DNA from 3 places in the Streptomyces zaehneri genome. Region 1 is predicted to be linked to each of the others. Evidence: riboswitches for the same ligand, from Rfam matches in the RefSeq annotation. Region 1 holds a riboswitch; each other region holds the start of a gene.
The links. Region 1 has a riboswitch for S-adenosylmethionine ahead of thrC (threonine synthase). Riboswitches for the same ligand answer to the same signal wherever they lie in the genome.
Positions count from the first base shown of each region.

Region 2: it holds a riboswitch for S-adenosylmethionine, as region 1 does, so the genes downstream of both, QQM72_RS22610 (aminotransferase class V-fold PLP-dependent enzyme) here and thrC (threonine synthase) in region 1, are expected to answer to the same signal.
Region 3: it holds a riboswitch for S-adenosylmethionine, as region 1 does, so the genes downstream of both, QQM72_RS29800 (putative leader peptide) here and thrC (threonine synthase) in region 1, are expected to answer to the same signal.

Region 1 covers NZ_JASTTJ010000020.1:41,622-51,905, forward strand. Annotated here, with positions in the region: gene QQM72_RS28625 (ubiquitin-like small modifier protein 1) at 1-95, opposite strand, end outside; gene thrC (threonine synthase) at 215-1,513, opposite strand; SAM riboswitch class I at 1,532-1,697, opposite strand; gene QQM72_RS28635 (glucosyl-3-phosphoglycerate synthase) at 1,867-2,811, shown strand; gene QQM72_RS28640 (alpha,alpha-trehalose-phosphate synthase (UDP-forming)) at 2,933-4,345, shown strand; gene QQM72_RS28645 (KGGVGR-motif variant AAA ATPase) at 4,393-7,137, opposite strand; gene otsB (trehalose-phosphatase) at 7,472-8,359, opposite strand; gene QQM72_RS28655 (DUF3263 domain-containing protein) at 8,548-8,793, opposite strand; gene QQM72_RS28660 (ABC transporter substrate-binding protein) at 8,845-10,131, opposite strand.
Region 2 covers NZ_JASTTJ010000013.1:187,863-198,146, forward strand. Annotated here, with positions in the region: gene QQM72_RS22590 (NYN domain-containing protein) at 1-233, opposite strand, end outside; gene QQM72_RS22595 (hypothetical protein) at 303-542, opposite strand; gene QQM72_RS22600 (rhomboid family intramembrane serine protease) at 716-1,450, shown strand; gene QQM72_RS22605 (Lrp/AsnC family transcriptional regulator) at 1,447-1,728, shown strand; gene QQM72_RS22610 (aminotransferase class V-fold PLP-dependent enzyme) at 1,761-3,122, opposite strand; SAM riboswitch class IV at 3,303-3,419, opposite strand; gene trpD (anthranilate phosphoribosyltransferase) at 3,499-4,563, opposite strand; gene qcrB (cytochrome bc1 complex cytochrome b subunit) at 4,707-6,353, opposite strand; gene qcrA (cytochrome bc1 complex Rieske iron-sulfur subunit) at 6,350-7,411, opposite strand; gene qcrC (cytochrome bc1 complex diheme cytochrome c subunit) at 7,408-8,220, opposite strand; gene ctaE (aa3-type cytochrome oxidase subunit III) at 8,286-8,906, opposite strand; gene QQM72_RS22640 (response regulator) at 9,085-9,489, shown strand; gene QQM72_RS22645 (L,D-transpeptidase) at 9,548-10,284, opposite strand, start outside.
Region 3 covers NZ_JASTTJ010000021.1:98,947-109,230, reverse strand. Annotated here, with positions in the region: gene QQM72_RS29805 (SAM-dependent methyltransferase) at 213-1,028, shown strand; SAM riboswitch class IV at 1,179-1,288, shown strand; gene QQM72_RS29800 (putative leader peptide) at 1,308-1,439, shown strand; gene QQM72_RS29795 (ABC transporter substrate-binding protein) at 1,634-3,256, shown strand; gene QQM72_RS29790 (ABC transporter permease) at 3,265-4,224, shown strand; gene QQM72_RS29785 (ABC transporter permease) at 4,221-5,210, shown strand; gene QQM72_RS29780 (ABC transporter ATP-binding protein) at 5,687-7,369, shown strand; gene QQM72_RS29775 (DUF1684 domain-containing protein) at 7,366-8,190, shown strand; gene QQM72_RS29770 (hypothetical protein) at 8,224-8,358, shown strand; gene QQM72_RS29765 (WGR domain-containing protein) at 8,384-9,838, opposite strand; gene QQM72_RS29760 (MASE1 domain-containing protein) at 9,969-10,284, opposite strand, start outside.

The DNA.
Region 1 (10,284 bases):
ATGACCTCACCGAGGGTCGCCCCCTCGGCCTTCACCTCGGCCTGGCCGCCGGTGTAGGTGCGCAGGATGGTGGGGATGCGGACGTTGACGCTCATTCTCTTTCGACCTCCGGTCAGGCGGAGCGCCCAGAAGGGGCGCGGGGCTGTCTGGATCGTGCGGCTGCCGCCGCGTGGGCGCGACCAGCCCCACGGCCCGCAGACGAACGACGGAACTCTCAGCCGAGACCCGCGTCCCGGAACGACTCCAGGTTCGGACGGATGGTCGCGGTCAGCCCGGTGCCGGCCACCGCGTCCAGGGTCTTCAGTCCGTCGCCCGTGTTCAGCACGACGGTGGTGAGCGTCGGGTCGAGAAGACCGCTCTCGATCAGCTTGCGCGTCACGCCCACCGTCACACCGCCGGCGGTCTCCGCGAAGATGCCCTCGGTCCGCGCCAGCAGCTTGATCGCGTCGACGATCTGCTCGTCGTTCACGTCCTCCACCGCGCCGCCGGTGCGCCGCGCGATGTCGAGGACGTACGGACCGTCCGCCGGGTTGCCGATGGCCAGCGACTTGGCGATGGTGTTCGGCTTCTGGGGGCGGACCACGTCGTGCCCGGCCTTGTAGGCCACGGAGACCGGGGAGCAGCCCTCGGCCTGCGCTCCGAAGATCCTGTACGGCCTGTCCTCGACCAGCCCGAGCTTGATCAGCTCCTGGAGACCCTTGTCGATCTTCGTGAGCTGGGAGCCGGAGGCGATCGGCACGACCAGCTGGTCCGGCAGCCGCCAGCCGAGCTGCTCGCAGATCTCGTACGCCAGCGTCTTGGAACCCTCGGCGTAGTACGGCCGCAGGTTGACGTTGACGAAGCCCCAGCCCTCGCCCGCCGAGTCGCCGATGAGTTCGGAGCAGAAGCGGTTGACGTCGTCGTAGTTGCCCTCGATGCCGACGAGCTCGCCGCCGTAGACCGCGGCCATGACGACCTTGCCCTGCTCCAGGTCGTGCGGGATGAACACGCAGGACCGGAAGCCCGCCCGGGCGGCGGCGGCGCCGACGGCGCCGGCCAGGTTGCCCGTGGAGGAGCAGGAGAGAGTGGTGAAGCCGAACGCGCGGGCGGCCTCGATGGCCTGGGCGACGACACGGTCCTTGAAGGAGTGCGTCGGGTTGCCGGAGTCGTCCTTGACGAAGAGCTTGCCGGCGTCGACGCCCAGTTCACGGGCGAGGTTGTCGGCCTGGACGAGCTTGGTCCAGCCGGGGTTGATGTTGGGCTTGTCGGCCACGTCCGCGGGGACGGGCAGCAGCGGCGCGTAGCGCCAGATGTTCGCGGGCCCCGCCTCGATGCGCTTGCGGAGCTCCTCCGTGTCGTAGGAGGAGAAGTCGTAGGCGATCTCGAGCGGGCCGAAACACTCCTCGCAGGCGAAGACCGGGCCGAGGGGCACACGGTGGCCGCACTCGCGGCAGGTCAACGCCGCGGCCGGACCGAGGTCGACAGCAGAGGACGTCGTAGAGTCGGTGGTGCTTGCAACAGTCTGCGCAGCCATGTGAGGCGAGGCCCTTTCTCCTCATCTTCCTCACGACGCATCTCGCCGTGAGACGGATTTGGCACCTTCCCGAGCCGGGAGCCTCGCGAAGCGATCACCACGTGGATCAGTGATCGTTACGAGACCGGCTGGAGGGTTGCCGGGGCTTCATCGGGCCGTATCCCTCTGCCCCTCTGGATGAGCGGTATGAAGTTGTGAACGCGGGCGACCTCGGACATGCGATGGTCATCCGCGTTGTTCAAGACTGTAACCGAAGGCCAGGACAGTTGAGAGAGTCGTCCGAACCGCGAGATGGATCACACGGTCACCTCCCGTGCACCCGGTGTGATCACGACAGTGAGGAGCCGCAGACTGTGCTTCGAGAAACTGAGCGCTGGCTGGCCACCCGCTCCTGGTCCGTGACCGATCGTCCGCTCCACAGGATCCTGGCCGCGAAGCGCGCCACGAACCAGTCGGTGTCCGTCGTCCTGCCCGCGCTGAACGAGGAGGAGACGGTCGGCGACATCGTCGCGGTCATCCGTCACGACCTCATGCACCAGGTCCCGCTCGTCGACGAGATCGTCGTCGTCGACTCGGGATCGACCGACCGTACGTCCGAGGTGGCCGCGGCGGCCGGCGCGCGGGTCGTCCACCGGGACGACATCCTGCCGCGGATACCGGCCGTGCCCGGCAAGGGCGAGGTCCTGTGGCGCTCCCTGCTGGTCACCACCGGGGACATCGTCTGTTTCATCGACGCCGACCTGAGGGAGTTCTCCTCGGACTTCGTCTCGGGGATCGTCGGCCCGCTGCTCACCGACCCCGGGGTGGATCTGGTCAAGGGCATGTACGACCGTCCGCTGGGCGGCGCGGCCGGCCAGGGCGGCAGGGTCACCGAGCTGATGGCCCGCCCGCTGCTCAACATGCACTGGCCGCAGCTGGCCGGGTTCGTGCAGCCGCTCGGCGGCGAGTACGCGGCCCGCCGGAGCCTGCTGGAGCAGCTGCCCTTCCCCGTCGGCTACGGCGTGGAGCTGGGCATGCTGGTGGACGCCCTGCACCTGGTGGGCCTGGACGCCCTCGCCCAGGTCGACATCGGCGTGCGCAAGCACCGTCACCAGGACGGGCAGGCGCTGGGCCGGATGGCGGCGGCCATCTACCGCACCGCCCAGCTCCGGCTGGCCCGCGGGCACCTGATCCGCCCGTCCCTCACCCAGTTCGAACGGAGCGCGGACGGCTTCGAGCCGCGCACGTACTCCGTGGACACCGAGGAACGGCCGCCGATGGCGGAGATCGCGGAGTACGCGACCCGCAAGGTCGCGTAACGCGTCGGACGGGCCGTATACGGCGATAGCGCCGATAACGGCGATATCCGGCCAGATACGGCCCGTCCACACAGCGCGACCGTACGTTTGAGCGTTTCCCGACCGGGCTAGGTTGAGGCGTATGGCTTCCACGCACGACACTGCCGCCCCGGCCGCCGAGGTGCTGGTCGCGTCCAACCGCGGCCCGGTCTCCTACGAAGTACGCGAGGACGGCTCGCTGCACGCGAAACGCGGCGGCGGCGGGCTGGTCTCCGGCCTGTCGGCCATCGGCCCCGAGGCGGGCGCCCTCTGGGTGTGCTCGGCGCTCTCCGACGGCGACCGGGAGGCGGTCCGGCGCGGTGTCGGCGAGGAGGGCGTTCGGATGCTGGCCGTTCCGGCCGACGTGCACGCCGACGCGTACAACGGCATCGCCAACTCCGTGCTGTGGTTCGTCCACCACCTGCTCTACCAGACGCCGCTGGAGCCCGCCTTCGACGCGGAGTTCCGCCGCCAGTGGGCGTCGTACGAGGCCTACAACCGGGCGTTCGCGCAGGCGCTGGCCGAGGAGGCGGCGGACGGCGCGGCGGTCCTCGTCCAGGACTACCACCTGTGTCTGGTGCCGGGGATGCTGCGTGAGCTGCGCCCTGACCTGCGCATCGGCCACTTCTCGCACACGCCGTGGGCGCCGGTGGACTACTTCGCGCTGCTGCCGGGGGACATCCGCGAACAGCTGCTGCACGGCATGCTCGGCGCGGACCGCCTGGGCTTCCTCACCCGGCGCTGGGCGGACGCGTTCACCTTGTGCTGTACGGAGTTCGCCGGCGGACCCGGCAAGACGCAGATCGGCGTGCACGGTCTCGGCGCGGACGCCGACTTCCTGCGCGAGCGCTCACACCGGCCGGACGTCGACGAGCGCATGGTGGCGCTGCGCGCGGAGATCGGCGAGGGCCGCAAGGCGATCGTCCGCGTCGACCGCACCGAGCTGTCCAAGAACATCGTGCGCGGGCTCCTGGCCTACCGGCAGCTGCTCGACGACCACCCGGAGTGGCGCGAACAGGTCGTCCACGTGGCCTTCGCCTACCCCTCCCGCCAGGACCTCGCCGTCTACCGCGACTACATGGCCGAGGTGCGGCGCCTGTCCGAGGAGATCAACGAGGCCTACGGCACGCCCGGCTGGACCCCGGTCCTGCTGAACCTCAAGGACGACTTCGCCCGCTCCCTCGCCGCCTACCGGCTGGCCGACGTGGCCCTGGTCAACCCGATCCGGGACGGCATGAACCTGGTCGCCAAGGAGGTCCCGGTCGTCTCCGACGAGGGCTGCGCGCTGGTGCTGTCCCGCGAGGCGGGTGCCTACTGGGAGCTGCGCGAGGACGCGATCACGGTGAACCCGTACGACATCCTGGAGACCGCCCGTGCCCTGCACGAGGGGCTGACCATGAAGCCGGAGGAGCGGGCCGAGCGCACGAAGCGGCTGTCCGCGGCGGCGACCGCGCTTCCCCCGGCCCGGTGGTTCCTGGACCAGCTGAACGCGCTGCGGGAGCTTCAGCCGAGCTGAGCGGCCAGCTCCCGCAGCAGCCGTACGACGCCGGCGGGCCCTGCCATTCACCTGCGCACGACGCGAGCCCGCCCCTGAGTCCTGAATCCGAGTGCGTGCCGATAAATCTCCGGCAACCGGTAGCGTCCGTCAGAATCCCTGGCCAACGCACCTGCTTCGACAAGTGCGGCGATACCGGGAGCATCCAGCCCGACGTCCTCCGCGCTGAAGGGCATCAATACCTCCGGCGCATACCGTTCCAGTCCTCGCAGTAGTTCGCCGAGCTGTTTGTTCTCCTGGCCGATCTCCTTGACCTTCTCCGAACTGCACATCGCGAGCGCGTCGCGCATGGCAATCGCAACGAGCAGGCGGTCCGTCTGTTCGTCTCCTGCGGACAGGTCCGCAGCTTGCCGGAGGAAGCGCACGACGTCCCGGGCCTGCACCTGATCATTGAAATCGGCCAGCGCCGCCGGCACCCAGCGTTCCGACCAGGCTTCATGCGAACTGTCCGAGCCGAGTTTGGCGCCCCACACAGGGCGGAGCGCCTGAGCGATGTCTTCGTACGACAGTTCCATGAGTTCCCGGTCGGGCTTCGCCACGGCCCGGGCGGTCACGGCAACCCACAGGGCAAGCCGGAGTGCCTCCTGGGCGTCCCACCTCAGAGCATAGGCCTCATATCGGTCAAGGAACTGGCCGAGATTCTGCCGGATCGCCCACGTCGCCAGGTCACGTCGGACGAACACCACCACGCCGAGCGGACGTCCGCGTAGCGAGCGCAACCAGTCGGGCACTTCGACCAGCAAAGTGCGCAGTGCCACGCGCTTGGCCTCGCCTTCGAGTTCCTGAAGGAAGTCCTCCAGCCCGTCGAAGACGAAGAGCAGTTTCCGCTGTGCGCCGAGTGCCAGGAGTTCCCGTTCCGCGTCGAAGCCGGCGTCCGGGGCGACCTCGCTGCCGCCGGCGATCGCCATGCAGCGCAGCCAGACGTTGAGCCAGACGTAGGAGTCGGTGCTGTCGTCGCCAGAGCGCAGGGCATCGTTGAGCACCTTGAGGATCTGACTACGAGTGGCTCCCCGGCCTCCCGCGGCCCGGTCACGCAGATCCTGTGGTCCGGTACGCCCGTCCCCGGTGGGCTGCTGGTCAAGGTTGGCGGGATCAAGGACAGGCACGACGAGCGCATCGTCCAAGACCTGCATCCTGGCTCTGCGGGCAAAGTCCGACCAGCTTCCGGCAGCACACATCCGTGCGAACGTGAACGTCTTTCCGGCACCCTTGGCCCCCACGACCACGGTCACGGGCAACGAACTGCGGTGATCGCCGATCAGACGCTGCAACGGCTCGGTGGACAGGAAGCCCAGCGCGCCGTCCAGACCGGTGCGTTCGGCGAAGACGAGCGACGCCGCGCGTTCACGCAGGGCGCTTCGGCGCTCCTCAACGCTCGTGGGAACGTCAGCCTCGTTCCCCACCGCCTCCAGCAGGGGCTGTGGGGCCAGTTCGGCCACCCTGTCCCCGAGCCCGCAGCGGCGTACGACATCGACCACGTCGTCCCAACTGCGCGGCAGCGCGATCAACTCATCGCGAAATGGGCTGACCAGAGCAACCGTCACCGCCTGCGAGTCCAGCGAGAACTCCAGCTCGTGCTCGTCGCCCTCCGTCACTCCGAGCACGTCGTCGAGGGCCTGTACCAGGACTTCCCGGGCAGCCTCGGCATCAGCGTCGTGGACGTCCATGCGGTATTGCGTCACTACGGCGGCCGGCGCGGGGTCTCGGCCCAGGAGCGCGGGGGCCTTGGCTCCCAACTGCCGAATCATGCGGACCGTTCCGTCCAGGGACTGGCTGCTGAGGGTAGTGACGAACACCCTTTGCACCCGAGGGTCGAGGAGCACGGGCGCGGACAGCTCGGATGCGCCGGCTCGCAGATCCACGATCACCACATCGAAATCAGCCGCTGCCGCAACCTCCGCCAGGGACTCGGTGAGAAAGTACTTCGACCGATCAGGAGTGAGCAGGTCGACCGGCTCGATACGCGGGGGGCCGAGCCGGGAGCGACGCGTGGCCGGCAGAATCGCAAGCTTCCCCTGGCCGGTACCTCCGACAACGTACTGTCCCGCGAGGTAGCCGCGCACGATGTCGACCACGGACGACAGGTCTCCACCGGTCGTGCCGTGCAGAAGCGCAAGAACATCCTCGTAGGCGATGTCGCAGGTTCCGCCCTGGGCCTGGTGCATCCAGGTGATGCCCGGTGCCTCGAGGTCCGCATCGATCAGCAGGACGCGTTGTCCGAGTCGAGCCAAGTGATCGGCAAGGGCGACCGCATGCACCGTGCGGCCCACACCACCCTTGAAGGAGTGGAATGCGATCATCTGGACATCGCCGGGGAAACCGTCCGCGAGCGGTCGGGCAAGGCTCATTGCCAGTTCGGCAGTTGTCCGGCGCTCCGTCAGACGGGGGACTCGTCGCTTCTCCACCCTGCCTTCTGCACGATGGAGTGTCACGGGGATGCCTTCGGTACCGAGGCCGCTCGGCCGGTCCAGGGCAAGCACCAGTTCGCCCTCTGCTCCTCGCACCGACCCTCGGCCCAAGGCACGGTCCAGCCAACCACGGACGTTGTCTTCGGTCGTTTCCGGTGTGATCGTCAGCACCAGTTGGTCCCACCAGGCGTCCGCCTCAAACAACCAGTCGGGCCAGCGCCCGACAGCCGCCAGAAACGCAAGGTGTTCGTCGACATCCACCCAGGTGAAGAGACGACCAGGCACGGTATCGCCATGATCGCCAAGGTCCGGTTGCGCTCTCACTCCGCTGTTCACGCCGTCCATCACTTCCGAGACTCCGAGATCAAGGTACGCAGCGCGTCCAAGGCGAGTTTCTGATCAGCCGCTTCCAGATCCGCACCGTACCGCCACGCCTCGTGCAACGCGTGGGACTCGACCTTCTGGAGGGCGCGGCCGTTGACCCGGGGCCGGGCGCACCCCTTCAGTGCGTCCTGAGCCTCTGGTGACAGCCTGAGTTCCTGTGCCAAGGCCCGCAGGTCGTGCGTACGCAGTTCCGTCGACCATGCGGGTGATGCTACGGCGCGGCGCGACGACTCTGCGTGACGATTTCTCTGTTCACGAAGCCGAAACCGGCCGACCAACACTGCGGATTCGACCTTCAGTCAGCCATCCTGGCCGCCAGCAAGGCCAGCAGCCGTACGACGCCGGCGGGCCCGTCGACGACGAGGTCCGCGCGCTCCGCGAGTTCGCCGACCTCGGCGCTGCCGCTGCACACCAGCAGCCCGGGGACACCGTCCGCGCGGAGCTTCTCCACGGCGGCGAAGGCGGGCAGGTCGCCGAGGTCGTCGCCGGCGTAGAGGACGGACCGCGCGCCGGTCTCGCGGACGTGCTCCAGCAGGGCGACGCCCTTGTCCATGCCCGGCGGGCGCAGTTCGAGGACCATCCGGCCGGGTTCGACGATCAGGCCGTGCCGGGCGGCGAGGTCGGTGAGCGGGGCCCGCAGCGCCTCGAAGGCGGCCCGGGGGTCGTCGGCGCGGCGGGTGTGGACGGCGACGGCCCGGCCGCCCTTCTCCTCGACCGAGACGCCCGGCAGGTCCCCGGCGGCGGCCAGGACCCGCGGGAGTTCGGCGCGGACGGCGGCCACTCCGGGGTGCGGGGCCGGGGCGCTGAGGGCGCCGGTGCGGGCGTCCCAGCGTTCGGCGCCGTAGTGGCCGAGGACGCAGAGGTGCTCCAGTCCTTCGGCCCCGGCGAACCCGCCGTGCCGTACGGCGACCTCGGCGGGCCGCCCGGTGATGACGGCCACGGCGGCGACCTTCGGCGCGAGGGCGGTGAGCGCGGGGACGGCGTCGGGGTGGGCCCGGGCGTCCTCCGGGTTCTCGACGATCGGGGCGAGGGTGCCGTCGAAGTCGAGCGCGACCAGCGCGCCGGCGGGCCGGGCGACGATCGCGTCGAGCGCGGCGCGGCCCGCCGGGGTGACCGGAACGGGAAGAGGGAGGGGACGTCGGAGGGGATCGGGTTCCGAGGAGTGCGTCTCGTGGGTGCCCATACGCCGACGATAACCAACGCACGCCCGTGGCCAGGACGCGGCTGACCGTTCCCGCCGGGCGCGCGACGCCCTGCACGGCACCTCGCCGCGGTGGCGGATCACCCGAGTACATCCGGTACGCGGGCGGTCCTGCGCCTCGCGACGCAGCGCACCGGACGCCGCGTCCCCGACCTCACGGGTCAATACACTCAGCGCTCCCCCCGCCTCGCCTCCCGCACCCTGCGCAGTCTGTTCACCGTGACCGGGTCGTGGGCGAGGGCGCGGGGGTCGTCCAGGAGGGCGTTGAGGAGTTGGTAGTACCGGACCGGGGACAGGTCCAGTTCCTCGCGTATCGCCCGTTCCTTCGCGCCGGGGCCGGAGAACCCGCGCCGTTCCAGGGCGAGGATGCCCCGTTCCCCCGCCCCCAGCTCGTCCGCTTCCGCTCGCCGCTCCATGTCCGCACGGTAACGCCCGGCACCGACAGCGGCCCAGCGCCGGGCGGCCCGTCAGCCGGTGCCGGCGTCCAGCGTCGTGGCCGTGGTCTGGAGTTCGCCCAGTACGCCGGCCGGGTCGCCGTTCGCGGTCACGGCCTGGCCGATCCGCTGTTTGATCTCCGCGCTGACCTTCGCCCAGGAGGTCCGTCCGACGGGGTAGGTCTCGGAGAGCGGGAGCTCGTCGAGGAACGGCTTGAGGTCGGCGTCCTCCTCGGCCGCGCCCATGACCTGGGAGGCCGAGGTGGTGACCGGCAGCAGGTCGTACTCGCGGGAGAAGTCCAGCACGTTCTTCTCGCTGTAGACGTAGTCGAGGAAGTCGCCGACCTGTTCGGCGTGTCCGTTCTGCTTGAACGCGGTCATCCAGTCGGCGACGCCCATGGAGACCTTGGTCGGGCCGGCGACGCCGGGCATCGGCACCATGCCGAACCTCACGCCCTTGCTCGCGGCCGCCTTCATCAGCGAGGGGTGCCCGTTGAGCATGCCCACGTCGCCGGCGGCGAACGCGGCGAACGCGGCGGCCCTGTTCAGCTTGTCCGGCGCGACCGGCCCGGTGAGGCCCTTGCCGACCAGGTCGTCCTTCAGCCAGTCGAAGGTCTCGACGTTCTCGGTGGAGTCGATGCTGTAGGCGCTGACGGTCTGGGTGTAGCCGCCCCCGCCGCTGAGCAGCCACTGGAGGGTCTCGGCCTGCGCCTCCTCGGGTCCGAGGGGCAGCGCGTAGGGGTACTTCACGCCCTCGTCCTTGAGCGCCTTCGCGTCCTCGGCGAGCTCGGCCCAGGTGGTCGGCGGGGTCAGGCCGGCCTTGGCGAAGAGGGTCTTGTTGTAGAACAGCAGCCGCGTGGAGGAGGCGAACGGCATGCCGTACCGCACCCCGTGCACCTCGCCCGCGTTGGCGAGCTGGGACACGAAGTCGGCCTCGACGGGGATGGAGAGCACATCGCTCACCTTGTAGAGCCGGTCGGCGGCCGCGTAGTCGGCGTACGCGCCGATCTGGGCCATGTCGGGGGCCCTGCCCGCGTCGACCATCGCCTTGACCTCGGCGTCCACGTCGTTCCAGGAGTAGACGCTCACGTCGACGGTGACGCCGGGGTGGTCCTTCTCGTAACCGTCGACGAGCTTGTCCCAGTACTTCTTCGAACTGTTGGCGCTGCTGTCTCCGTAGTCGGCGGCGACGAGTCTCAGCGTGACGTCGCCGGAGTCCGAGGAGAGTCCGCAGCCGGTGAGGACCGCGGCCATGCCGAGGGCCGACACTCCCGCGACCGCTCCCGTGATCGTTCCTGACTTCCGTGCCCGCCGCTGCACCGTGACGCTCCCAACTGATTGATCATACCAATGGACCGCTATGCGGATTAAGGTCTACACCACCCGTGTGGACTAGACCTCTTTCGGCCTCCGGGGCGGCACGGTACCCCCACAACCCGCGAGTGGACTAGACCTCTCGCGGGTCCTCGGTCC
Region 2 (10,284 bases), on a different contig from region 1:
AAGAGCGGATCGGTCTCCAGCGCGGCCGCCATCGCGTTGCCCGCGAACTTCGCCCGCCGGTTCGGCGCGAACCGGGCGTACTGCCGCAACTGGACGGGCAGTTCGCCGACGGTCAGCCCGCCGAAGCCGTCGGAGACGATCTGTACGACCCTGCGCCGCACGCCGTCCGGCAGCGGACGGTCGAGCATCTCGGCGGCGCCGTCGCCCGGCCCCCCGCCTGCGCTCTCCACCATCCGTCACACCCCAATACTGTGCGGGCCTCCCCCACTCTCGGCTTCGCTCGAGCGGGGGGACCCCCATCGTCAGGAACCGGCGCCCGGCCGATCCACGAGTTCCACCTGGTCCACGGCGTTGCACCAGCGGCACCGCACCGACTCGATGGTCTCACTGACCACCTCGCGCTCCTCGACCTTCGGCTCACCGGCGAGGTCGAGGTGCACGTACTCGACGACCTTCGACGAGCGCGTCACGTCGAACCGCGTGAGGTTGCCGCAGAGAGTGCAGCGCCACCGCGTCGCGGCGGTCGGCAGGGGAACCGTCATCGTGGCTGTCCGCTTCCTTCTAGTGTCGTGCTTCCGGTTGACGGGGTCGGGCCGGAGGCTCCCCCGCGCGTATGGCTCGTAACCCTACGGCCTGGCGGGTACTCGCCGCCCATCCGTCCGCGGCGGCGAGGCGGTCCGGACGAGCGCGTCCGGTTACGTCATGCTTTGTTCTCATGATCGGCGACTGGAACGGGACGGTCGGCAGGGTGGTCCGCAACCGCCCGGCGCCGGTGACCTACGCACTGATCGCGCTGTGCTGCCTGATCTTCCTGATCGGGCCCGCCTCGGGCTTCAATCCGGCGTACGGCTCCGGCGACGAACTGCTGGCGGCGCAGCGCGCCTATTTCCGGCGCTGGGGCGTGGTGCCCGGCGAGCTCTTCGAGGGCGCGCCACGGGCCGCCCTGACCCCGGCCACGGCCCTCTTCGTCCACGGCAGCTGGGTGCACCTGCTGGGCAACATGCTCTTCCTCTACGTCTTCGGGACGATGACCGAGGACCGGATGGGCCGCGTCGAGTTCACGCTCTTCTACCTCGGCTGCGGCTACCTGGCCCTGCTGGGCTACGCCGCCGCCAACGCCGAGTCGTCGCAGTCCCTGGTCGGCGCCTCCGGGGCGATCTCCGCGGTCCTCGGCGCGTTTCTGTACCTCTTCCCCCGGGCGCGGGTGACCAGCCTCCTGCCGTTCCTGTTCTTCCTGCCGCTGCGCTTCCCCGCATGGGTCGTGCTGCCCTTCTGGGCGGCCCTGCAGTGGGTGGCGGCGGGGCGGGCCGCCCAGGGGCCGGGGGTGGCCTATCTGGCGCACCTGGTGGGCTTCGGCCTGGGGCTCCTCTACGCGTGGGCCCGTTTCGGGCGTACGCGTAGAGTGAGGCCCGCCCCAGCTCCGGCTCCCGAGGGAGAGAACCAGCCGTGATCACCGCGATCGTCCTCATCAAGACCAGCGTGGACCGGATTCCCGAGATCGCGGAGCGGATCGCTTCGCTGGACTCCGTCAGCGAGGTCTTCTCCGTCACCGGGACGTACGACCTGATCGCCATGGTGCGGGTGAAGGAGCACGAGGACCTGGCGGAGGTCATCCCGGGCAGCATCAGCAAGATCCCCGGGGTGGAGGGCACGGACACGCACGTCGCCTTCCGCACCTACTCGCAGCACGACCTGGAGGCGGCGTTCGCGATCGGGCTGGACTCCTGACCGGCTGAACACCGCCTCCGGCGGACCGTCGTTCAGACCGCGGGCACGCAGCGGCCGTCTTCCGTCCGGTACTGCCACCGCGCGCCCTCGCTCACCAGTTCGCGCACCGCGTTCACGAAGCGCTCCACGTGCTCGTCCGGGGTCCCCGCGCCGAAGCTCACCCGGATCGCGTTGAGCGACTTCTCGCCGGGAGCCGCCTCGGGGGCGCCGCACTCGCCCTGGGTCTCGGGGTCGCTGCCCAGCAGGGTGCGCACCAGCGGGTGGGCGCAGAACAGGCCGTCGCGGACCCCGATGCCGTACTCGGCGGAGAGGGCGGCTGCGAAGTGGGAGCTGTTCCAGCCCTCGACGACGAAGGAGATCACGCCGACCCGCGGCGCGTCGTCGCCGAACAGGGACAGCACCTTCACCTGCGGGACCTCGGCCAGACCGGCCCGCACCTTGGCGATCAGGTACTCCTCCCGGGCGACCAGGCTGTCGAAGCCGGCCTCGGTGAGGGCCTTGCACGCGGAGGCGATGGAGTAGGCGCCGATCACGTTCGGGGAGCCGGCCTCGTGGCGGGCGGCGCTCTCGTGCCACTCCACGTCCACTCCCCCGTCCTCGCGCCGCGTGACCTTGCGGCTGGCGCCGCCGCCGGCGAGGTACGGGTCGGCCGCCACCAGCCAGTCGGCGCGGCCGGCCAGCACACCGCAGCCGAAGGGCGCGTACAGCTTGTGACCGGAGAAGGCGATCCAGTCGACGTCGAGCTCCTGCACGGAGACCGGGTGGTGCGGGGCGAGCTGGGCCGCGTCCACGACGATCCGGGCGCCGTGGGCGTGCGCGGCGGCCGCCAGCTCGCGTACCGGCCACAGCTCGCCGGTGACGTTCGAGGCGCCGGTGACACAGACCAGGGCCGGGCCGTGGGGGTCCCGGTCGGCGAGGGCCCGCTCCAGCGTCTCGACGGCCTGGCGCGGGGTGCGCGGGGCGTTGAGGTAGGTGACCCGGGCGTCCTGCCAGGGCAGCAGCGAGGCGTGGTGCTCGGTCTCGAAGACGAAGACCTGGCAGCCCGCCGGGAGGGCCCGCGCCAGCAGGTTGAGGGAGTCCGTCGTCGAGCGGGTGAAGACCAGCTGGTCGTCGGGGCGGCAGTCCAGGAACCCGGCCACCGTCCTGCGGGCGCTCTCGAAGAGGTCCGTGGACAGCTGCGAGAGGTAGCCGGCGCCCCGGTGGACGCTGCCGTAGTACGGGGCGTAGGCCGCGACGTCGTCCCAGACGCGCTGGAGGGCGGGGGCGCTGGCCGCGTAGTCGAGCGCCGCGTAGGTGACCTCGCCGCCCGTCACGAGCGGGACCGTGACATCCCGGCCGAGAACGGGCAGCGGCGCACAAACGGTACGGGCGGCGGCAGCGGTGGAGACAGACATGGCGAACTCCCGTGAGAGGCAAGGGTGAACCGCCGTGCGAGCGGGCATGGCTCGAGCACGGAGGAAGGTGAAAGGGGTGTGCGGAGGCGGGGCTCTACGCCCTATCGCATTCGCTTGCTCACGGAAGACTCCCTCGAACGACCAGGACCCCTGGCGGTGCTCACTCAGAAGAGTGCGAGGGGTCCGCGCTTGCCGTAGACCTCGCTGCCTACGACCTGGTCTTCACCCGGGGCACCCCGCCACGGACGGAGGGTTGCCGGACAGTCGGCCGGGGCCTCATGACTGTCACTCATGACCTGATACGGGAACGTACGTGAAGTGATCGCCGTCCCGCAACCCGTGTCCGGATCGCGGGACGGACCTCAGCGGCGAGGCGTCACGCCCGGGTGGCCGCGACCCAGCGCTCCAGCGCCCGTCCGGCCGCACCCGAGTCGATCGACTCGGCCGCCTTCTCCATGCCGTCGCGCAGTTGCCCGGCAAGGGTCCCGGAGCCCGGCTCCAGGGCCACCAGCGCCGCCGCCGAGTTCAGCAGCACGGCGTCCCGCACCGGGCCCGTCTCGCCGTCCAGGAGGCGGCGGGCGACCTCCGCGTTGTACGACGGGTCCCCGCCCCGCAGAGCCTCGACCGGGACCAGCTCGAGCCCGACGTCACGCGGGTCGAAGGTCTCCTCGGTGACCTTGCCGTCGCGGACGACCCACACATGGGACGTGGCCGTCGTGGTCAGCTCGTCGAGACCGTCGTCGCCCCGGAAGACCAGGGACGAGTTGCCGCGCTCGGCGAAGACGCCCGCGACGACCGGCGCCATCCGCGGGTCCGCGACCCCGACCGCCTGGGCCCGCACCTTGGCGGGGTTGGTCAGCGGGCCGAGCACGTTGAACACCGTGCGGATGCCCAACTGGCCGCGCGCGGCGCCCACATGACGCAGCGCCGGGTGGAACTTGATCGCGAAGCAGAAGGTGATCCCGGCCTCCTGGGCCACCTCGGCCACCCGCCGCGGGGTCAGCTCCAGATTGACGCCGAGCTTCTCCAGGACGTCGGAGGCGCCGGACGCGGAGGACGCCGCCCGGTTGCCGTGCTTGACGACCGTGGCGCCCGAGCCGGCCACCACGATCGCCGACATCGTGGAGATGTTGACCGTCTTCGCGCCGTCACCGCCGGTGCCGACGATGTCGACGGTCCGGCCGGGCACCTCGATCAGGTTGGCGTGCTCGTACATCGCCCGGACGAGCCCGTTGATCTCCGCGACGGTCTCGCCCTTGGCCCGCAGCGCCACCACGAACCCCGCGATCTGCGCGTCGGTCGCCTCGCCGCGCATGATCCGGTCCAGCGCCCAGAACGTGGCGTCGGCGTCCTGGTCGCGCCCGTACAGCAGACCGTTCAGCACCTCGGGCCAGGAACGGCCCGCCGCGGTGTCGCCTCCAGCGGGGGTCACAGCGCTCATAGCCGCTCCTGCGTGTGTCGTCGTGTACGTCGTGCGCCTCGTGACAAGGTGCACCCCACCCTATCCAGCCCGTGGGCACGGCAAAGGGCCCCGTCCGAAGACCGGACGGGGCCCTTTCCTGCGGCGTGGCGACGCCTCAGCGATCAGTGGTGGCCGTGGCCGCTCGTGATCTCCTTGTACTCCTCCACGGTGGCCTTCGGAATCTGCTGGTCCTCACCGAAGTACGCCCCGCTGATCTTGGCGCGGAGCTTCTCCTTGCCCGTCACCTTGCGCTCGACGCCGTTCTCGTCGACGGCGGCGCCGATCGCGGCCGGCTCGTACTGCTCGTGCGCCGTGAGGGTGTGCAGCTGCTCCTGGCTGAGCGGCTCGTGGATCTCGATGAACTCACCGTGCGGCAGGCGCTTGATGGTGCCGGTCTCGCGACCGTGCAGCACCTTCTCCCGGTCCCGGCGCTGGAGGCCGAGGCAGATCCGCTTGGTGAAGACGTACGCGATGACCGGTCCGACGAAGAAGAAGATCCGGACGAACCAGGTGATCGAGTTGATCGACAGGTGGAGGTGCGTGGCCCACAGGTCGTTGCCACCGCCGACCAGCGTGATCATGTACATCGTGACCCAGGCGACGCCCAGGGCCGTACGGGTGGGCGCGTTGCGCGGACGGTCCAGGATGTGGTGCTCGCGCTTGTCGCCGGTGACCCACGACTCGATGAAGGGGTACATCGCCAGCGCCGCGAGGACCACACCGAAGAGCACCAGCGGGATGAACACGCCCAGGACGAGCGTGTGACCCCAGAGGTTGATCTCCCAGCCCGGCATGAAGCGGATCAGGCCCTCGGCGAAGCCCATGTACCAGTCGGGCTGGGCGCCGGTCGACACCTGGTCCGGACGGTAGGGGCCGATGGCCCAGATCGGGTTGATCTGCGCGATGCCAGCGACAGCCGCGATCACACCGAAGACCAGGAAGAAGAAGCCTCCGGCCTTGGCCATGTAGACCGGCAGCAGCGGCATGCCGACGACGTTCTTGTTGCTCTTTCCGGGGCCCGCGAACTGCGTGTGCTTGTGGTAGAAGACCAGGATCAGGTGGCCGACCACGAGCCCGAGCATGATGCCCGGCAGCAGCAGGATGTGGATCGAGTAGAACCGCGCCACGAAGTCGTGGCCCGGGAACTCCCCGCCGAACAGGAACATCGAGATGTACGTGCCGACGATCGGCATCGACAGGATCGCGCCCTGGGTGAAGCGGACACCGGTGCCGGAGAGCAGGTCGTCCGGGAGCGAGTAACCGGTGAAACCGGTGAACATGCCGAGGACGAACAGCAGGAAGCCGAACAGCCAGTTGACCTCACGCGGCTTGCGGAACGCGCCCGTGAAGAACACGCGCATCATGTGCACGAACATGCCGGCGAGGAAGATCAGCGCCGCCCAGTGGTGGATCTGCCGGATGAGCAGACCGCCGCGCACCTCGAAGGAGATGTGCAGGGTGGAGCTGAACGCCTCGGACATCAGCTGTCCCTGGAGCGGGACGTAGCTGCCGTGGTACTCCACCTCGTTCATCGACGGGTGGAAGAACAGCGTCAGGTACACACCCGTGAGGATGATGATGATGAAGCTGTAGAGGCAGATCTCACCCAGCATGAACGACCAGTGGTCGGGGAAGATCTTGCGCATGTTGGCCTTGGCCAGGGTGTAGATCCCCAGCCGGCCGTCGGCCCAGTCGGCGATCCGCTCGCCCGCCGGAGCCTTCCCGCGGTCACGGGACTCGTTGCTCTCGGTGTTCTCGTTCGTACTCATCCGCGCTCCCAGAAAGCAGGACCGACGGGCTCTTCGAAGTCGCCGAGCGCCTCGAGATAGCCCTCGTCGTTCACACCGATGCGCAGCTGCGGCAGGGCGTGGCCGGCGGGGCCGAAGATCACTCGGGCACCGTCGGAGAGGTCGAAGGTGGACTGGTGGCAGGGGCACAGCACATGGTGCGTCTGCTGCTCGTACAGCGAGATCGGGCAACCGACGTGGGTGCAGATCTTCGAGTACGCCACGATGCCCTGGTAGGACCAGTCGAGTTCCTGCTTGTCCTTGATGTTGTCCGGCTGGAGCCGGACGATCATCAGGGCCGCCTTGGCGATCTCGTTCTGGAACTCCTCGTCGTGCTCCTCCAGGCCCTCGGGCTTGGCGAAGGTGAGCGAACCGACGGCGACGTCCGAGGGACGCAGCGGCTCGTTCGTGTTCATGTTGACGAGCAGCTTGCCCTTGGACCACAGCGTGTGACGCAGCTTGTCCTCGGGCAGCGGGCCGAGGTCGCGCAGCAGCACGACACCGGACAGCGGCACGAGGGTGAGCGCGCCGAGCATCGTGTTGCGGATCAGCTTGCGACGGCCGAGCGCGGACTCCTTGGCGCCCTGCTTGAAGTCCGAGTGGACCTTCGCGCGGAGCTCGGGGGAGGCGGCGATGGCGTGCCGCTCGTCGGCGACCTCGACGTCCGACATCAGGGTGCGGGCCCAGTGGACCGCGCCGGCGCCGATGGTGAACAGCGCCGTGCCCAGCGTCAGACCCAGCGCGAAGTTCAGCGCGCTGAGGTGGCCGATCGGGAACACGAAGATCGACTTGTCGGCGGGGATCGCCACGTACGAGGCGATGAAGCCGACCGTGGCGAGCATCGACAGCGTGAACAGGAAGGCGACCGCACGCTCGGACCGCTTGGCGGCCCGCTCGTCGATGTCCTGCACGCGATGCTCGTGAGGCGGCAGCCCCGGGTCCGCGAACGGGTTCTGCTCGTCCGCGACGCCTACGGCGCTGCCGTGTGCGTGGCCCTGCTCAGCGGGCAGGTTCTCTTCTGGAATGTCTTGGCTACTCATGACTTCTTGGCCTTTGCGGTCCGAGCGGCGACCCAGACGGCTACCGCGATCAGGGCACCGAGACCGAAGATCCACGCGAACAGGCCCTCACTGACCGGCCCGAGGCCGCCCAGCTCCAGACCACCGGGGTTGTTCGTCTCGTCGCTGTTGACCGCGTGCAGGTACGCGATGATGTCCTTCTTGTTCTGCTCCGACAGGGTGGTGTCGGGGAAGGAAGGCATGTTCTGCGGGCCGGTCTGCATGGCCTCGTAGATGTGCTTCGGGTCCACGCCCTCGAGGGTCGGGGCGTACTTGCCCTTGGTGAGGGCACCGCCCTTGCCGGTGAAGTTGTGGCACTGCGCGCAGTTGGTGCGGAACAGCTCGCCACCCTTGGCGATGTCCGCACCCTCCGGGCCGTACTCGGCGTCGGTCGGGACGGACGGGCCGGCGCCCAGGGAGGAGATGAACGCGGCGAGCTGGTCGATCTCGGCCTGCGTGTAGATGACCTTCTTCGCGGGCACCTGGGCGCCCTGGGAGGTGGCCGCGGGCATGCGCCCGGTGCCGACCTGGAAGTCGACGGCCGCGGCGCCCACGCCGACCAGGCTCGGGCCGTCGGAGGTCCCCTGACCGCCGGTGCCGTGGCAGCTTGCGCAGCCAACGGCGTAGAGCTTCTTGCCCTCGTCGATGGCGAGGGACTGGGCGGTGTCGTCTGCCTGCGCCTTGCTCGCGGGCGCAAACGCGGCGTACAGCCCCCCGGTAGCCGCCAGCGCGAGGAGTAGGACGACGAGCGCCGCCAGCGGATGGCGTCGTCGTGCGGAGAGCTTTTTCACGGATTACCCCGGTGTCAGGATCTTCTGCGTCGATGCTTGGGATGTGCGGGAGCGAGCGTGCCCGGCTACTTGATCATGTAGATCGTGGCGAAGAGGCCGATCCAGACGACGTCGACGAAGTGCCAGTAGTAGGACACGACGATGGCCGCGGTCGCCTGCTCGTGGGTGAACCTCTTGGCCGCGTAGGTGCGCCCGAGGACGAACAGGAAGGCGATGAGGCCGCCCGTCACGTGCATGCCGTGGAAGCCGGTGGTCAGGTAGAACACCGAGCCGTACGGGTCGGAGGAGAGCGAGAGCCCGTCCTTCTTCACCAGCTCCGTGTACTCGAAGATCTGACCGCCGATGAAGATCGCACCCATGATGAAGGTGACGATGAACCACATCCTGAGCTTCTTCACGTCCCCGCGCTCGGCGGCGAAGACGCCGAGCTGGCAGGTGAGCGAGGAGAGCACCAGGATCGTGGTGTTGGTGGCCGAGAACGGGAAGTTCAGGGCCTCGGCCATTTCCTTCCAGTGATCAGGACCCGTCACCGATCGCAGGGTGAAGTACATCGCGAAGAGGGCCGCGAAGAACATCAGCTCGGAACTCAGCCAGATGATGGTTCCGACACTGGTGAGGTTCGGCCGATTGACCGACGGGTGCGCGTGCCCGGTTTCTACTGTCGTTGCTGTCGCCACGACCGACATTATGTCGGTCCCTTATCCCGCCCTCACTCCGGGGGGTGCCGTTCGGAGTGTTCGCACCGTGTGTACTGCCCGTATGGCCCATCGAAGTGGTGTTCCAAGCGGTGTTGACGACGTGGTCGAGGGAGTAGCATCCGCGGCATCGGTTCTGTCCGTACGACGCTGATGTCACGGAGGAAGCATGCAGGCGACCGCCACGGTGCTGGTCTACAGCGATGACGCCAACACCCGCGAGCAGGTCCGGCTCTCGACCGGGCGCAGGCCGGCGCCGGACGTCCCCGTGGTGGAGTTCCTGGAGTGCGCGACGCCCGCGGCGGTGCTGCGGGAGCTGGACAGGGGCGGCGTCGACGTCGTCGTCCTGGACGGCGAGGCCGCGCCCATGGGCGGCATGGGGCTGTGCCGGCAGATCAAGGACGAGGTCTTCCGGTGCCCGCCGGTGCTGCTGCTCATCGGGCGCCCCCAGGACGCCTGGCTCGCCACCTGGAGCCGCGCTGACGCGGCTGTGACGCTGCCTGTGGAGCCCGTGGAGTTCGCTTCGGCCCTGGCGTCCCTGATGCGGCGCAAGAGCCTTACACAGAGCGTCTAGCGGGGACACAGGGGCGTGGGGTTCCCCGCGCCCCCGGCAGCCGCGCCCCCGCCAGGGCCTACACCGCCGCAGGCCGCAGTCTCGACGTGTCCTGCTCCGCCTTCTGCCTGCCGCCCGTCAGCGCGCTGCCCTTGGTCCACTTCTTCCAGTCCAGGTTCCAGTCGCCGAAGCCGTTGCCGAAGGCCTCCATCGTGTCGCCGTAGCTGTTGACGACCTGGACGACGTCGCCCTGGCGGATGTTGTCGAAGAACCACTCGGCGTTGGACGTGCTCATGCCGGTGCAGCCATGGCTGACGTTCGCGTACCCCTGGGAGCCCACGGACCAGGGGGCGGCGTGGACGTACTCGCCGCTCCAGGTGACGCGGGTGGCGTAGTACACCGGCAGGTCGTAGGACTCCGAGGAGCCCTCCGCGATGCCGACGCTGGTGCCGCGCATCCGTACGAAGTACTCCTTGCCCAGGACGACCTTGACGCCGTTGCGGGTCTCGAAGCCGGGCTTGCCGGTGGTGACGGGGATCTGGTTGATCTCCTCGTTGTTCTTGAAGACCGTCATGGAGTGCGACGACGCGTCCGTGACGGCGATGACCCGGTCACCGATCGTGAGCTTGAGGTCCTTCGTGGGACCGCCCCACAGCCGGTCGCTGATCTTGATGCCGTCCAGGTTGCTGTGCACCCGGAGGCTGGCGTGGGCGGGCCAGTACTCCTGCGGCCGGTAGTGGAGCTCCTTGTCGTCCACCCAGTGCCAGCCGCCCTGCACGGCCGGCGTCGAGTCGACCTTGAGGGCGCGTTCGACGA
Region 3 (10,284 bases), on a different contig from region 1:
ACGCAGGGCGAGTCGAGGGCCCCTGGCAAGGTGCCGGCGGCGGGCCCGACGGTGCGGCCGGACCGGCCGGCACCCGGACGTGGACCCCGTTGTCTCCGCGAGAGCACTGTTCGAACCGACCGAAAATATGAACGGGTGTACGTACCAGGGTCGTTGGGACGTAGGTTGTGCCTCGAACTGCCCACGCCTCGGCCGAAAGACGGACGCCCCTCATGACCGACCATGTGACCACGCCCGGTGCAGCGGCACCTCAGAAGATCGACACCTCGGTGCCGCACTCGGCCCGCATCTGGAACTACTGGCTGGGCGGGAAGGACCACTACCCCGTCGACGAGCAGGCCGGTGACGCCTACACCGCCGTGTTCCCCGGCATCGTCACCATCGCGCGCAGCAGCCGCGCGTTCCTGCGCCGCAACATCACGTACCTGGTCTCCGAGGCGGGCGTACGGCAGTTCCTGGACGTCGGAACCGGTCTGCCGACCGCCGACAACACCCACGAGGTCGCCCAGCGCCTCGCCCCCGAGACCCGGATCGTCTACGTCGACAACGACCCGCTGGTCCTGGCCCACGCCCGCGCCCTGCTCTACTCCACCGCGGAGGGCGCGACCTCCTATGTCGACGCCAACGTGCTGGATCCGGAGCGCATCCTGGCGCGCGCCGCGGAAACGCTGGACTTCAGCCGCCCCACCGCGCTCATCCTCAGCAACATCCTGGGTCACGTCGCCGACCACGCCCAGGCCCGCTCCATCGTCACCACCCTGATGGCGGCACTGCCGTCCGGCAGCTACCTCTCCGTCAACGACGGTTCGCGGGGCATCGACCCGGTCTTCGAAGAGGCCCAGGACGCCTACAACGAAAGCGGCGCCGTCCCGTACAACCTGCGCTCCGTCGACGAGATCACGGCGTACTTCGACGGCCTGGAACTCCTGGAACCCGGAGTCGTCCCGGTCCCCCTGTGGCGCCCGGAGGCCACCTCCCCGGCCCCCGCCGTCATCGCGGAACACGGCGGCCTCGCCCGCAAGCCGTAGCATCCACGCCGCCGCCCTCCGCACCGCAGGGGCGGCCGGCGCGCGCCGACGCCACTCCGCCGCACCCGCCGTCAGGGCCGGTGCGGCGGAGCTGTTCAACTCTCCTACCGATATTGACGGATAATGTCAGTGCTCCGTAAGATCGGCCCCGGCATTGAGTGTCAGCATCAAGCCCTGGCTAGCTGACCGGCAACCCTCCTGCGCGGTGGGGTGCTCCAGGTGAAAGCCCGGCAGGGTCACCGACCCCGCAAGCGCGTGGCCCCGGTCCAGGGGCCTGAGATGTGGAGGACCAGAGTGCGGCACAGCGGCAACCTGAGTGCCTCGATCGCGACCGCGGAACTGTTCTCCGGATTCTCGCGCAGGCGCCACATCGACCTCCAGCGCTCCGCCAGCTGTCTGTGTCAGGGCTGATCACGCCCCACCCCGCAGGCTGACCCTCGCCCACGGCACGGTCACGCCGCCGTCGACCCGGTCGTCGACGTCCCCTCCCCCTGAACAGTTCTGAGCAGCGCCGGCCCGTGCGTGGCCGGCACCCTCCGCGCATCGTCATGGCCGCGTTCGGCACCGGCATGCGCGCGGTGACCCTGGAGTAGGAGAACCATCCCGTGACAGCGCATCCGGATTCCCGTACCCCCCGGTGGGCGGCGCTCGCCGCACTCGTGACCGGCAGCCTTCTGCTCAGCGCCTGCTCGTCCAGCGGCAGCGGCAGCTCGGGCGGCGAGGGCGGCAGCCCGAAGTCGGGTGGCACCCTGACCTTCGCGGTGGGCTCCGACGCCGGCTGCGTGGATCCCCAGCAGGTGGGCAGCAACGACACCATCTACTCACTGCGTCAGGTCGTGGACTCCCTGACCGACCAGGACCCCAAGACCGGCAAGATCGTGCCATGGCTCGCGAAGAGCTGGGACATCAGCTCGGACACCACGACGTTCACGTTCCACCTGAGATCCGGGGTGACCTTCAGCGACGGGACACCGCTCACCGCGCAGGTGGTCAAGGACAACTTCGACGCGGTACCGAAGCTCGGCGCCCTCGGCACACTCGCCCAGGGGTACCTGAGCGGCGTGCAGAGCACCACCGCCGTGGACCCCCTCACGGTGCGGGTGAGGTTCAAGCAGCCCAACGCGCAGTTCCTCCAGGCCACGGCCACGCACTCGCTGGGGATCGAGTCGTCGGCGAGCGTGCTCAGGAGCCCGCAGGAGAAGTGCAGCAAGGGCGTGGTCGGCTCCGGGCCGTTCGTGCTGAACGGCTATGTGCAGAACCAGTCGATCACCCTGGCCAAGCGCGCCGAGTACGCCTGGGGTTCCTCGCTGTGGACCAAGCAGGGCGAGGCGTACCTGGACAAGCTGGTGTTCAAGGTGGTGCCCGAGGCGGGCGTGCGCACCGGCAGCCTGCAGTCCGGCCAGGTGGACGCGATCGGCAGCGTCGGCAGGGCCAACGAGGCGGCGCTCGAGGGCGGTGCGGTGAACCTCCAGGCACGGGCCAACCCGGGCGTGGTGTTCAACCTGGGGCTCAACAACTCCCGGCCGCTCTTCAAGGACGCGAAGATACGCCAGGCGATCCTGTTCGCCATCGACCGGCAGCAGATCGTCGACGCCGTGTTCCCGACCGGCACCGTGCCGGCGACCAGCATCCTGGCGCACACCACACCGGACTACACCGACCTCGGCTCCGACCTGACCTTCGACGCCGCCAAGGCGAAGTCCCTGCTGGGATCGGCCGGTTGGAAGGCGGGCAGCGACGGCGTCCGGGTCAGGGACGGCAAGAAGCTGAGCCTGACCGTCAAGTGGTTCGCCAACGCGGCCACCAACCAGCCCGCGCTGGAACTGATCCAGCAACAGCTCAAGGCCGTCGGTGTCGAGGTGGTGCTCAAGCAGCTGCAGATCGCCCAGTTCTCCCCGACCCTTCAGTCCGGTGACTTCGACGCGGTGTGGGGCAACGTGACCCGCGCCGACCCGGACATCCTGCGCAGCTCTTACTCCACCCTGCTGGCCAACTTCTACCACCTGCCGGCCGGCCCGCTGGACACCGCGCTGACCCGGCAGGCCGCGACGACCGACGCGGCGAAGCGCAAGCAACTCGTCACCCAGGCACAGCAGTTGATCGTGCAGAACGCCTACGTCGTCCCCGTGGTGGAGCTTCAGACCCAGCTGGGAGTGGCGAAGAAGGTGCACAACCTCGGCTTCGAGGCCTCCAGCCGGATCCAGCTGCACGACACCTGGATCGGATAGCGGCCGGCATGCGTCCCTATGTGGTCAAGCGACTCGCGCAGGCCCTCGGAGTGCTCTGGGCGGCCTACACGGTGTCCTTCCTCGTGCTGGACTACCTGCCCGGTGATCCCGTCTCGGCGATGGCCGGCGCGGGAGCGGACACGGGCCAGGTCGATCCGGCCCAACTCGCCGCGCTGCGGCACGAGTACGGCTTCGACAAGCCGATTCTCGCGCAGTACGCCGACTATCTGGGCAGGGCGGTGCGCGGCGACTTCGGCGACTCGGTGTCCACCGGGCGGCCGGTGACCTCGACGCTGGCGGACGCGCTGCCGCAGACCCTCCAGCTGACCGGGGCGGCACTGCTCCTCGCGGTGTTCCTCGGCGGCGGGCTCGCGGTGCTGGCGACCTGCACCACCCGGCGCTGGCTGCGCCAGCTGCTGCTGTCGCTGCCGCCGCTGGGGGTGTCGGTGCCCACGTTCTGGGTCGGGCTGGTCCTCGTCGAGCTGTTCTCCTTCCGGACGCGGCTGTTCCCGGCGTTCGGCAACGACGGGCTGCGGGGCCTGGTACTGCCCGCGGTCACGCTGGCGGTCCCGACCGGCGCCCTGGTGGCGCAGGTACTGGCCAAGAGCCTGCTCACGGCGCTGGACCAGGCCTATGTGGAGACCGCCCGGGCCAAGGGCGCCGGCCGGCTGCGCATTCATCTGCGGCACGCGCTGCGCAACGCCTCGCTGCCGGCGCTGACGGTCGTCGGACTGCTGGCCGGCCAGCTGATCGCCGGTTCGGTCGTCGTCGAGACGGTGTTCTCCCGCGACGGTCTGGGCCGGGTGACCGCCGCCGCGGTCACGGTCCAGGACATCCCGCTGGTCCAGGGGGTCGTGGTGTTCGGGGCGCTGATCTTCGTGGCGGCCAATCTGATCGTCGATCTCGTCTACCCGCTGCTCGACCCGCGGATCGTGGTGGCGGCGAGCAGGAAGGTGCGTCCCGCATGAGCCGGACACTTGCCGACGGCGTCACCGCTGGAACGGCAGGAACCGCTGGAACGGCAGAAACCGCCGGGGCGGTCGGAGCGGTCGAAGCCGCGGCCGGCCTGGCCCGGCCGGTGGATCCCGGGGCCCATCCGGGCCCCGCGAGTACCGGCCGCGGTGTCGGACCGCGACGGTTCCCGCTGTTCCTGCTGCGCCGGCCCGGGCTGCTGGCCTCGGTGCTGGTGCTGGTGCTGGTCGTGCTGGCCGCGTTCTGGCCGGGGCTGTTCACCTCACAGGACCCGCTGCACGGGGTGCCGGCGGAGAACTTCCGGAGCCCCGGCGGCGGGCACTGGTTCGGCACCGACGAGCTGGGACGTGACGTGTTCTCGCGGGTGGTGCACGGTGCCCAGCTGTCGCTGAAGGCGACCCTGATCGCGGTGGGGTTCGCGTTCGTGGTCGGCGGCCTCATCGGCCTCGTCGCCGGGTTCGTCGGCCGCTGGGTCGAGGACGTGCTGATGCGCTTCGTCGACGTACTGCTGTCGATTCCGTCGCTGTTCCTGTCCCTGGCGCTGGTCACCGCGCTGGGCTACGGAACGGTGAAGGTGGCCGTCGCGGTCGGCATCGCCAGCGTGGCCGGCTTCGCCCGGGTGACCCGCGCGGAGGTGCTGCGGGTACGGCAGGCGGTCTTCGTCGAGGCGTCGCGCTCCTGCGGGGCCCGCTGGTACTCGGTGCTGGGCCGGCACGTCCTGCCCAACGCGGCGGGCCCGGTGATCGTGCTCGCCACCCTCGAGTTCGGCGCCGCCGTCCTCGCCGTGTCGTCACTGAGCTTCCTCGGCTACGGGGCGCCCCCACCGGCGCCGGAATGGGGCACCTTGATCTCCGACGGGCGCAACTACCTGGCCAACGCCTGGTGGCTCACGGCGCTGCCCGGACTGGCGATCGCGGCGACGGGCCTGGCCACCAACCGCATCGCGCGGGCGCTGGACGGCGAATGGTCCCGACAGCGATGACCGGCCCCACGACGAACGAACCCGAGACGGACGTACCCGTGACGGAAGAAGCCGGGACGGAAGAAACCGCGACCCACGAGTCCGCGACCCACGAGTCCGTGACCCACGAGTCCGTGACCGGCCAGGGCGTGTCCGGCCACAGCGCGACCGGGCGCCCCACGACCGGCACGGCCGCGACGAACGGGGCCGCGACAGCCGAGACCGCAACCGACAGAACCGCGACGGACAAGGCTGCCAACGAGAAGGCCGCGACGGACAGGACGGCAACCGACAAGGCGACGACGGCCGAGGCTGCGAGCGGCAGGGCCACGACGGCCGAGGCGGCACCCGGCGAGGTCACTGTCGACAAGGCGGCGCCAGCCGAGGCCGCAACCGGCGAGGTCGTCGCCGACAAGGCCACGACGGGCAAGTCCGCCACCGCCGCGGCCGCCACCGACAGGACCGCCGCACCCGAGGCCGCGACCGACGCGGCTTCCGTGGACGCGGCGTCAGCGGACGAGCCCGCGCTGCTGGAAGTGCGGGGCCTGTCCGTGTCGTATCGCACGCGTGGCGGGACCGTGCGCGCGGTGCGGGGCGTGGACCTCGACGTATGGCCGGGGCAGGTCACCGCGGTGGTCGGCGAGTCGGGTTCCGGGAAGAGCACGACCGCGCACGCGATCACCCGGCTGCTGGCGGCCAACGGCGGCATCGACGCCGGTACCGTCCGCTTCGGCCGGCACGACCTCACCGCACTGTCGGAGCGGGAGCTGCGTACCGTACGCGGCGCACGGATCGGTCTGGTGCCGCAGGACCCGACGGTGTCGCTCAACCCCGTCAAACGCATCGGTGAGCAGGTAGCCGAGGTACTGCGCATCCACGGCCTGGCGACCCGCCGCTCCGCTCCGTCGGCCGCCATCGCGATCCTCGACGAGGCGGGGCTGCCCGACGCGGCCACCCGCGCCCGGCAGTACCCGCACGAACTGTCCGGCGGGATGCGCCAACGGGCCCTGATCGCGGTCGCCATCGCCGCGAAACCGCAGCTGATCATCGCCGACGAGCCGACCAGCGCCCTCGACGTCACCGTGCAGCGCGTCATTCTCGACCACCTCCAGCACCTCACCGAGGAGTCCGGCACCGCCGTGCTGCTGGTGACGCACGATCTCGGTGTGGCCGCCGACCGCGCGCAGCGGCTCGTGGTCATGTCCGAGGGCCGGGTCGTCGAGGCCGGGCCCACCCGCGACGTCCTGGAGAACCCGCAACACGCTTACACCCGGCGGTTGCTGGCCAGCGCGCCCGGTCTCACCACCGCCCGGCCGCGCGTGACGGCCGCGGTCGCCGCACCGGCTCCCGACGGGGCACCACTGGTCGAGGCCCGCAACCTGGTCAAGGAGTTCCGGCTGCCCGCGGCCGCGGGCGCGGTCCGCACCCTGCGCGCGGTCGACGACGTCAGTCTCACCCTGCACCGCGGCCGGACACTGGCCCTGGTCGGCGAATCCGGCTCGGGAAAGTCCACCACCGCCCGTCTGGTGCTGCGGCTGGTCGATCCGACCTCCGGGAGCGTCCTGTTCGACGGCGCCGATGTCACGACCGCCCGCGGCGCGGGGGCCCGGCAACTGCGCCGACGGGCCCAGCTCGTCTACCAGAACCCGTACGCCTCGCTGGATCCCCGGTTCTCGATCGGCGAGGTGATCACCGAGCCGCTGCGCGCGTTCCGGGTCGGTGACCGTGCCTCCCGGCTCGCCCGGGCCCGGGAGCTGCTCGACCGGGTGGCGCTTCCCGGTTCCGTGCTGGACCGTCGCCCGGCGGAACTCTCCGGCGGGCAGCGGCAGCGCGTCGCGATCGCCCGCGCCCTCGCCCTCTCGCCCGATCTGGTGGTGTGCGACGAACCGGTGTCCGCGCTCGACGTGTCGGTCCAGGCGCAGGTGCTCGACCTGCTCGCCGAACTCCAGGCCGACACGGGCGTGGCGTACCTGTTCATCTCGCACGACCTGGCCGTCGTACGCCAGATCGCGCACCGGGTGGCCGTCATGCGGTCCGGCCGCGTCGTCGAGACGGGCGCCGTCGAGGACCTGTTCACGCACCCCCGCCACGACTACACCCGCGAACTGCTCGCGGCGATCCCCGGCGGCCGCCACGCGTCGGCCGGGGACCTGCCGCACCAACCGAAGGAGCACCTGTGACCGTTCAGGACACGTCGGCGGAACTCGAAGCCTTCGTCCACGACTGGCAGGAGTGGCACCACCGGCAGGAGGCACGGCTCGCCGACCCGCACGGGTTTCTGGCGATCACCGGCCTGCACTGGCTGAGTGACCGGCCGGAACGCTTCCCGGACGCGCCGGGGGCGTGGTCCACCGGCGCCGACGGGATCGTCGTGGTCCTCGACGAGGGCGAGGAACTGGTCGTCGAGGGAACCGCCGTCCGGGGCGAGCACCGTTTCGGAGTGATCCCGGAGCGCGGCGGCGTCGACGCCGTGTGGGGCGACGCCGTCATCGAGGTGGCCAAGCGCGGCGGGCAGGACATCATCCGCCCCCGGCATCCGGACACACCGCTGCGCACCGGCTTCACCGGCACGCCGGCCTACGCCCCGCACCCCCGCTGGGTGGTGACCGGCCGTTACACGGCGTTCGACGAGCCCAGGCCGACGACCGTGGGCGCGGCGGTCGAGGGGCTGGAGCATGTGTACGACGCGCCGGGGCGGGTCGAGTTCGAGCTGGACGGGCGTCCGCTGGCGCTGACCGCGTTCCCCGGGCACGGCCCGGGAAGTCTGCTCGTGCTGTTCACCGACGCGACCTCCGGGGTCACCACCTACGCGGCCAACCGGGCGCTCGCGCTGGACGCGCCCGCCGCCGACGGCACGGTCGTTCTGGACTTCAACCGGGCGGCGAACCTGCCGTGCGCCTACACCGATCTGGCCACCTGCCCACTGCCGCCCGCGGAGAACCGGCTGCCCGTGCCGGTCGAGGCCGGCGAGAAGATCCCCCGCGAGCGGGGCGGGTCCTGACCACCGAGCGCAGAACACCGGTTCAGCACGGGCATGCCGCACGCCGAACTGCTCGGCGACCTGGTGTACGACGGGGACTGGCGCGCGCCGGAGCTGGGCTGGCGGCCCGCCGACGCGGCCACTCCGGCCGCGCCGCCGGTCGCCGCCCGGGGCGGCACCGGCCGATGAGCGGGCCCGGACAGGAACGGCACGGTCAGAGCAGCCGCCGGATGTCACCGCGGACCCGGTAGAAGCCGCCGGCCGCCGTGTGCAGGGCGTCCACCACGTACCGTGCCCCGGGCTCGCGTATCTCGCGCGGGAACTGGACGTTCCAGGACGTGTCGTAGCCTTCGGACACCACGTGCACCCGGACCCGGCCCGATTCCCTGACGCACTCGACGACGATCGACCCGGAGGGCGCCTGGGCCACGGTGGCCACCGTCGCCGCGGCCGTGGCGGGGACGTACGTCGGCAGGGCCGCGGCGAGCTTGACGTCCCGCGCCACCGGCACGGTGCCCTGCTCGGCCGCGGTGATGGCCGCCTCGCTCGCGTCCACGCACACCAGCGAGCCGTCCGTGGTCACCAGGTAAAGCCGTTCGTCGCGGTACTGCATCGACAGCGCCGAGCCGCCGCCCGTGCCGAGCTTCCACAGGCGCGTGCCGTCCCGGTCGAAGCAGTAGACGGACGACGACGCGTCACCGGCGAACACGAAGCGCCCGTTGGGCGAGGTGGCGCAGGAGTACACCGCGCTGTCACAGCCGTACGTGGCCTCGACGGCGCCGGTGGCCTTCGACAGCCGCTGCACCACCTTGTGCGCGGTCCCCGCGAACACGGCGTGCTCCTCCTGCCAGCCGAACAGCACACCGCCGCGGGTGGGCGTGTGCCAGAGTTCGCCGCCGCCGTCGGGCGCGTAGGCGGTGACGCCCCGGTGGTGACCGTGGTAGACGGCCCGGTCGTCCGCGCGGACCATCCAGGCATGCTCGCCCTGGCTGCGGCGGGCCCACTGGTGTTCGTCCTCGTGGTCGATGACGGTGAGCCGGCCGTCGCGGTCCGAGACGTTCAGCAGGCCCTCGTGGATGTCCAGCCAGAAGATGTCGACGTCCGCCGCGATGTCGTACGCCGCGAACGGCAGCTTCGAGGACAGGTCGTAGACCTTGCCGTCGTCGCAGCCCGCGTAGATCCAGAAGTCGTCGGCGACCAGGCACTTCACGCCGTCCGGCAGGCTGAAGCGGGCCAGGACAGCGCCCTCGTGGTCCAGGGTGTAGACATCACCGGACTGGTTGCCGACCCAGCAGCGGTCGTCGTCCACGTGGATGCCGAACGCCGAGGAGCCGGTGCGGAACCGCCACAGCACCGGGGCCACGGCGCGCGCGGTGGACGGCGCCGAGGTCACCTGACGGCGGGTCACCGAACGTGGGGGACGCTGGCCCGCGACGGCCGGGGCGTACCCCTTGCGGACCTTCTCCCCCACCTTGCGCGCGGCGGCGGCCCGGGCCTTCTCGGCGGTGGGGAACGTCGTCGTCTGCAGCTGCCCGGTGGCGCCGATCCGCCCGTACCGGACCGTCACCACCACGCCGTCGACGGCCACTTCGTAGAACTTGTGCGCGCCGCCGCCGTCCTGCGACAGCTCCAGATACGTCGTCGACACGGTGCTGGACCCGGTAGCCATGACAAAACCCTCCCCAGAGTGGGCCCGCGGCCGTTCCGGCGAGTCCCACTCCCCGAAATGTAGGCGCAGGCACTGACAATCGCGTCGGGGACCGGGCACCGGAGGCGGCGCGGGCCCGCCGGCGCCGCCTTCAGCCGTTCGTGTTCTTCATGTTCTCCGAGCCGTTCGGATTCTCCGAGCCGTTCGGATTCTCCGAGCCGTTCGGATTCTCCGAGCCGTTCGTGCCCTTCGGTCCGTTGCCGCCCTTCGTGTCCCTGGTGTCCTTCGCCGGTCGGCCCGGTGGGGCCTCGCCCGCGGTGAGGTGTTCCAGGACCTCGACCAGTTCCTGGCAGGCGCGTTCCACGGAGCGTCTGGTGTGGTGCTGTTCGGTGATCACCGCGGAGAGCAGCAGGGCGGTCAGGGCCATCGTGCCGTTGAAGGCCTGGAGCTTGATCATCACCTCGACG